One region of the Arthrobacter zhaoguopingii genome, then DNA from elsewhere that is predicted to be linked to it. Evidence: riboswitches for the same ligand, from Rfam matches in the RefSeq annotation. Region 1 holds a riboswitch; each other region holds the start of a gene.
The links. Region 1 has a riboswitch for cyclic di-AMP ahead of GVV77_RS10945 (C40 family peptidase). Riboswitches for the same ligand answer to the same signal wherever they lie in the genome.

Region 1 (2,314 bases):
AGTTCCTGTGGATGCCGCTGAATGCCCCGAGTGAGAATTCTCACCCCGCCGGGCCGCCCCGCACGGCGCTCATGGCCCATCTGGGCATGAGCGGACAGCTCCTGGTGAAGGATCCGGGACTTCCCGACGAAAAACACCTTCGGATCCGCCTTGTGCTGTCGCCGGCGCGCGACGAAACCGGGGTCGAACTGCCCTCCGAGCTGAGGTTCGTCGACCAGCGGATCTTTGGGGGGATGTTCCTTGCGGACCTCGAACCGACCCCGGACGGACTCCCGGGCGGCAGGGGAGAGGGTGATCTGCCGCTGATTCCGCGCCAGGCCGCCCACATCTCCCGTGACCCCCTCGACCCCGCCTTCTCCTTCGACGTCTTCCACGCCCGGCTGCGGGCCCGCCGCACAGGCATCAAGCGCGCTCTGCTTGATCAGTCACTCATTTCCGGCATCGGCAATATCTACGCCGACGAGGCACTGTGGGCCGCGCGCCTCCACTTCGCCCGCCCCACCGATACCCTCCGGCGGTCCGAGTCCCTCCGACTCGTCGAGGAGGCGCGGTCGGTAATGGAGCGGGCGCTTGAGGCCGGTGGAACGAGCTTCGATTCGCTCTACGTGAACATCAACGGCACCTCGGGATACTTCGAACGATCTCTCAACGCTTACGGCCGCACAGGCGAGCACTGCAGGCGGTGTGCCGCGGAAGGGCGGGAAACCCGGATGCGCAGGGATGTCTTCATGAACCGCTCCTCCTACAGCTGCCCTCGATGCCAGCCGGTACCGCGCAATGCCCGCTGGTAGTTACAGCGTTTACCCGTCCGTGATCTGAATGTGACAATTCCGAGATGCGCAGGTAGCGTTAGACCCGCGCCGGGACATCATGGACCGGCGCCCTTCGTCAGACTGCCTAACCCTGTCGGTGACAGAAGGACCGTTCGCATAACATTTCCGACAGGGGCGGGGGAACCGAGAGCGGGCTCTTTGTGAAGAGTCCTAGGGGTTAAGGCGCGGCACGGACATCATCTGGGGAGATGGTCCGGCGCGCCCGGGTGTCCCATCCGAACCCGACAGCTAACTCCGCAGGCATCGGGAGAGGCAACTTTATGTCCAAGAATCGTACAATCGCGCGCCACCGGGCGACCCCGGTCCGCACCAGTCCCCTCAAGACCGCAACCCGCGCCGTCGCCGCAACTGCCGGCGTAGCTGGCCGCCCGGCAGCCGTCGTCGTCGCAGCTTCGGGCATCCTGCTCGGTGCAACGCTTCCGGCGAACGCTGCCGGCGAGGTTGAGGTAAGCACGTCCGCATCGCAGGTCAGCGCCCCCGCTGTCCAGGCAGCCCCTGCCTCCGCAACCTCGCACACCGTGGTTGCAGGCGACACGCTCGGAAGCATCGCCGGCAAGTATGGGGTCAGCCTTGACGCCATCTTCGCCGCCAATGGAATGGGCTGGGACTCGGTCATCTACCCGGGCCAGACCATCGTCCTCTCCGGCGAAGCCGTAGCTGCTGCTCCGCAGCCCGCCGCCGCTGTCCAGGCCTTCGCTCCTGCTCCGCAGGCAGCACCGGCCCAGACCGCTGCGACCGCCAGCAACCCGATGGGCATCAGCAGCCAGAGCAACGGGATGCGCGTCATCGGCGCCGCCTCGACCAATGGCATCACCGGCACGGCACTGCAGGGCGTTGGCTCCGGCTACGTCTTCGGTGGCACCGGTTTCGGTGGCTGGGACTGCTCCGGCTTTGTCCAGTGGGTCTACGCCCAGAACGGCATCGACCTGCCCCGCACCACCTGGTCGCAGTTCGCCGCCCTGACCCCGACCGCCAACCCGCAGCCGGGCGACCTGGTCAGCCAGAACGGTGGAAGCCACGTCGGCATCTACCTCGGCAACGGCAAGATGGTCAGCGCGCTGAACCCCTCGCAGGGCACCCTCGTCCACGACGTGAGCGCCATGTCGGTCGACGGTTACTACACCGCCGGCTAATACCCCGCTGTTTCAGCACGCAAAAGGCCGGTGCCCCGAAAGGGGTACCGGCCTTTTGGCTATCCACCGACGCGCCCGGACTCGGGCCGCGCATCCCGCGGATGGGGGCGTGCCCGGTAGCTGCGGTCAGGGCCGCAGCGTCAGAAGCGGGGCCCCGGTGCCCGGTAGTGGGCGGCCAGACGCGCGAGGCCCTCGTCGATCGACACCTCGGGGACCCAGGCGAGCAGCTCCCGGGTCTGCCGCTGGTCGAACCAGTGCGCCGTCGAGAGCTGTTCAGCGAGGAAGCGGGTCATGGGCGGCTCGTGGGTCGACCCGGAGCGCCGCCACGCCCTTTCGACAACCGAGCCC
Region 2 (2,314 bases), on a different contig from region 1:
GCTGCGTATGCCCTACGGCCGCAAGGACCCGGCGATCCTCAGCAATCCCCTGCCGTAGGCGGCCGGCAGGGGCGGGTTCCGGCCTAGAGCCAGGGCAGGGGGTCGACCTTCTCGTCGTTGACGAGGACCTCGAAGTGCAGGTGGCACCCGGTGGAGTTTCCGGTGGTGCCGACGGCCCCGATCAGCGCGCCACGGGCGATGGCCTGGCCCGTGCTGACGCCGATCGAGCTGAGGTGATTGTAGGTGGACTTGAGCCCGTCACCGTGGTCGATCACGATCCGCTGTCCGCCGCCGTAGGCGTGCCAGCCGGCGTCGACAACAACTCCCTTGTCCGAGGCCTTGACGGGGGTTCCGCACGCTCCCGCGTAGTCGACGCCAGTGTGAAGTTCGGGCGCGTAGCCGCCGAGCGGGTTCACGCGGTAGCCGAAGGTCGAGGCGACGCTCAGGTTCTCGAGGGGCGCCGAGAGGGTGGGCTTGTCGCCGGTGCGGGCGATCCCGGTGGAGAGGGTCTTGGCCGTGGCGCCGGACTTGGTCATTGCCACGCCGGCTACTTTCTGGCGGCTGAAGTCGATGTCGGCGGCGGCGTCGGCGGTGATCTGCGGCAGGGACGCGGCCGGGGCGGCCTGGACCGTGGAGGTCTTGGTGTCCATTGAGGCCGGGGCGGGGACGGCGCCCATCACCAGGCCCGCGCCGACGGCGGCCAGGCCGACGACGAGGGCTCCGGCGCGCATCCGCGGAAGGAGGCCCGCCGGCTTGGTGTCGGCGGCCGCCGTGCGGCGCAGCTCGCGCCGGCGGACCGGCAGCGGCTCGGGCCGCAGCGAGCGGCGGGTCGGGAAGGCTGGGACGGCTTCCGGTGCGGCGGGAGCCGGTGTTGCTGAAGTGGCGCTGAGGACAGCTGCGGACGCGCGGCGGCGTCCGGGCAGGGCCGGGTTGGTCAAGTTCAATGCCTCTCTGCGACGCCAGCGAAGTTAGCTGTCGGGTTCGAGCAAGAGTCGACTCGGCCCCACTGCACAGGGCCGGCACCCTGCATGCCCCCTCTAGCGGGCATGCAGGCATCCGGTCCGCTGTGTGCGGACAGTTCAATGCAGTGAAGGCTTCACCCCGAAGACAGCGGTGTGCTGCCGGGAAGTGGGTCCTCCGCCCCTGTCATGAGGTGGGTCAGGGCGGTCCGCTGACAGGGCTGGGCGTACGGACCAGGGAATACACGGTGTTGAGACTTCAAGCAAGTTTACTCATCTTGCCGGAAGTTACAATTCCGTTATATTCCACCGGGCGTGTCGGCAGCAACACGCCGTGCCGCTACGCAGATTCGGACCTGCCGCGGCGCCAGTACCCCATGAAGGCGACCTGCTTCCGGTCGATGCCCACGTCGCGGACCAGGTACCGGCGCAGCTCCCGGACCATCGAGGCCTCCCCCGCGATCCAGGCATAGAACGGCTGGGACCCCGGCGGGCGTTCGGCGGTCGAGGAGGCCGCGGCGGAGAGCGCCTGGGGGGTCTCCCAGAGGATGGTGCGGTCGACGTCCACCTCCTCGGGTTCGGGCCCGGGGGCGCCCTGCCGGTCCGGGGCGGACCCGGCCAGGACGGCCCAGCCGGGTGGGGGAAGGGCGCGGCGCACGGCCTGGGTCAGGAGTCCGCCGTGCTCCACGCGTCCGCGCACGAGCCAGGTGACCTCCACCGAGGAGGGGGTTTCAAGGGGCTGGATGTCCGCTGCGTCGGCGACTTCGAGGAAGGCCTGCCCGCCAAGATCCGGTGGCAGGGATTCGAGGATTGCGCTGATGGCCGGGACCGCCGTCTCGTCCCCGGCCAGGAGAACCGAGCCCGCCAGTCCGGGCTTCCACTCGATGCCGCCGTAGGCGCCGGCGGTTGCACACCGGGCGGCCGCCGCGTTCGGGCCGATCAGGCACAGCGTCGCCCCGGGGGCCGCACCGGCAGCCCATCGAGCGGCCGGCCCGGCGCTGCCGTCCGCGTCGAAGTGCAGGACGAAGTCCACGTCGATTTCGGGCGAGGGGCCCTGGCAGCGGGACGCTCGAACGGTGTAGGTGCGCATGACGCCGCGTTCGGCCGGGTCAAGGCCGAGCCAGCGCTGGTACCAGCCGTCGCCGGCTCCGCGCAGAAGTTCGCCGGGGAGGTCGACCGTGCCGCCGCCGGGCGGAGGGATGATGACCTTGATCCGCAGGTCGCAGGTCGGGCCGTTCACGCCGAAGTCCCGCAGGCAGTCCCCGCCGAACGTGATGCGCTGGAAGTTCGCGCCGATCCTTTCAACCTTCTTCACCTCGACGTCGAAGGCGAGCACCGGGGGAACCGCCGGCGCG
Region 3 (2,314 bases), on a different contig from region 1:
GGGTGCCGGCGCCTGGACGGCGGGGGCGGCAGGGGCCACGGCGGGGGCGGCCACGGGAGCCGGGGCTGCCACGGGGGCCGGGGCCGGTGCTTCGACGACGACCGGCTTGGCGACGGCTTTCACGGGGGTGCGGTTGAACGCCACCTTCGCGTTGACGTCGGCGACGACGGCGGCCGGCGCCGCGGTCACCTCGAGCGTCGAGGTGAAGGATTCACGCTCGGGCTGCAGGTCGGCGGCGTTCGCTGCCACACCGGAGGTGAGGACCAGTCCCGACGCGGCTGCAACGACGGCAGCCTGGCGGCCCATTCCGCCGGCGTTGTCGCTGACGGCCTTGGCGAGGGTGGTGAGTGTAGCCGTACGCTGCGCTGCGCCGCGGTGGCGGGCAATGGAGGCGCGATTAGACATGGGAGATCTCCAGAAGGTGTTGAGAGAGGGGTTCTAGCGAACGCGGACGAAGCTTGCGCCAGGCAGATCTGACAGGGAGTGAAGACCGGTATTAAGGCCGTTGAGGCCACCGCTGATGACCTGGCCGTTTCCGACGTAGATGGCGACGTGGCCGCCGGTGATGACAAGGTCGCCGGCCGCGGGGGTTCCGACGACGTCGCCGTACTGGAAGAACTGGCCGGGGGCGAGGTCACCCACAGACTTTCCAACCGAGCGGAGGGCCTTCTCGACCATCGCGGTGCAGTCCTGTGCGACACCGATCTGGGAATAGGCGGATCCGACGAGTGCGGCGCCGATGCCGGAGGAGGGAACCTCGGGCTTCGGTGCGGGGGCAGGAGCGGCGGGGGCCGGAGCCGGGGCGGCGACGGCGGCAACCTGCATGGGGGCAGGAGCCGGAGCGGCGGGGGCTGCGACTGCGGGCCGGACGACCGGGGCCGCAGCGGGGACTTCTACGACCGGCGCTTCGACGACGGGCGCTTCGACGACGACGGGCGCGGGGGCCACGGTGACGGCTTCACGCTCGAACGAGACGGCGGCGGTGGCCGCGGCGCTGACGGCCGCGGTTTCCGGAGCGGTGACGCTCAGCGAGGAGGAGGACTGTACTTCGCGCTCGGCGGTGGAGGAGCCGTGGGCCGGGAGGCCGGCTGCGAGCACGAGGCCCGAGGCGGCGACGACGGCGGCGGCCTGGCGGCCGACCGAGCCGGCATTCGAGGTGACGGCCTTTGAGAGAGCCGTTAGCGGATTCACAGGAGCCTGGACGGCGCGGTGGCGCCCCAGAGAAGAGCTATTGGACACGTTTGATTGCCTCTCCCAATGCCTGCGAGGTGAGCTGTCGGATTCGGATGGGAGTCACCCGGCCGCTGAAATCAGCGACTTAACCCCAAGGATTTCTAAACGAAACCCAAAAATTGGTTCCCCCGCCTCTGCCATGCGAATTGTGCGGACGGACCTCAGGCAATGGCAGAGCTAGGCGATTTGCTTGAGGGCGCCGAATCTATAACGATTTGGCACGAGTAGTACCGTACCTCACATCTGACCCAATTGTCACATTCAGATCACGACAGGTGTGTCGCCCCTAAAGCCAGCCCATCGGGTCGACCGGACGCCCGCTGATCAGAACCTCAAAATGGAGGTGGCATCCGGTGGAGGAGCCGGTGCTGCCGCTGGTTCCGACGGCGGCTCCGCGCGCGAGGACATCCCCCTTGGCGACCTCCATCGAGGCGAGGTGGTTGTAGGTCGTCTCCAGGCCGTTGCCGTGGTCGACGACGACCCGGTTGCCGCCGCCGTAGGGGTGCCACCCGGCGGACATCACGGTCCCGTCGGCGGCGGCGCGGACCTCAGTGCCGCAGGCGGCGCTGAAGTCCTGCCCCGAGTGGAACTCCCCAGCGAGGCCCGTCATCGGGCTGACGCGGTGGCCGAACCCGGAGGTGCCCTTGAGGGTCTCGAGCGGCCCGCTCAGGGAGCCCTTCACGCCCAGCGGCACTCCCGGGCGGTCCGAGGCGGCAACGATTGCCCGGAGCTGGGTGTCGAAGTCCTGGGAACCTCGAAGGGGAACGGGGGTGAAGCTGATGCTTGCCGATTCCGGGGCGCGGACCTCCTGCGGTGCCGGCACGGTCCCGGCGGCCGAGGCCGAGGTGCCTGCGGCAGTGGTCGGCAGGGCCGCCGTCAGGACCAGCCCGGAGACGGCCGCGGCCATCGCCAGCTTCTGTCCGGCCCGGTCCGGTGAGCCGCCGGCCCACCGGCCGCTGCGGCGCCGGCTGGTCCGGTGCGCGTCCCGCGGCCGCGGCGCGGGCTGGGCGGGTTCCGCGCGGCGGCGGCCTGACACCCGGTGTTTCGGCATGCTGTCCCCTTTCACTGCCGATGCCCGCCC

Region 2: another riboswitch for cyclic di-AMP. It lies ahead of GVV77_RS14825 (M23 family metallopeptidase); the one in region 1 lies ahead of GVV77_RS10945 (C40 family peptidase).
Region 3: another riboswitch for cyclic di-AMP. It lies ahead of GVV77_RS13860 (NlpC/P60 family protein); the one in region 1 lies ahead of GVV77_RS10945 (C40 family peptidase).

What each region holds. Positions count from the first base shown of each region.
Region 1 is NZ_WIAE01000007.1:35,021-37,334, reverse strand. Features, by position in the region: gene mutM (bifunctional DNA-formamidopyrimidine glycosylase/DNA-(apurinic or apyrimidinic site) lyase) at 1-791, shown strand, start outside; cyclic di-AMP (ydaO/yuaA leader) riboswitch at 917-1,090, shown strand; gene GVV77_RS10945 (C40 family peptidase) at 1,094-1,966, shown strand; gene GVV77_RS10940 (NAD-dependent epimerase/dehydratase family protein) at 2,107-2,314, opposite strand, start outside.
Region 2 is NZ_WIAE01000013.1:3,447-5,760, forward strand. Features, by position in the region: gene GVV77_RS14820 (diacylglycerol/lipid kinase family protein) at 1-58, shown strand, start outside; gene GVV77_RS14825 (M23 family metallopeptidase) at 84-938, opposite strand; cyclic di-AMP (ydaO/yuaA leader) riboswitch at 943-1,176, opposite strand; gene GVV77_RS14830 (siderophore-interacting protein) at 1,300-2,314, opposite strand, start outside.
Region 3 is NZ_WIAE01000011.1:5,481-7,794, forward strand. Features, by position in the region: gene GVV77_RS13855 (NlpC/P60 family protein) at 1-405, opposite strand, end outside; gene GVV77_RS13860 (NlpC/P60 family protein) at 439-1,191, opposite strand; cyclic di-AMP (ydaO/yuaA leader) riboswitch at 1,245-1,396, opposite strand; gene GVV77_RS13865 (M23 family metallopeptidase) at 1,520-2,284, opposite strand.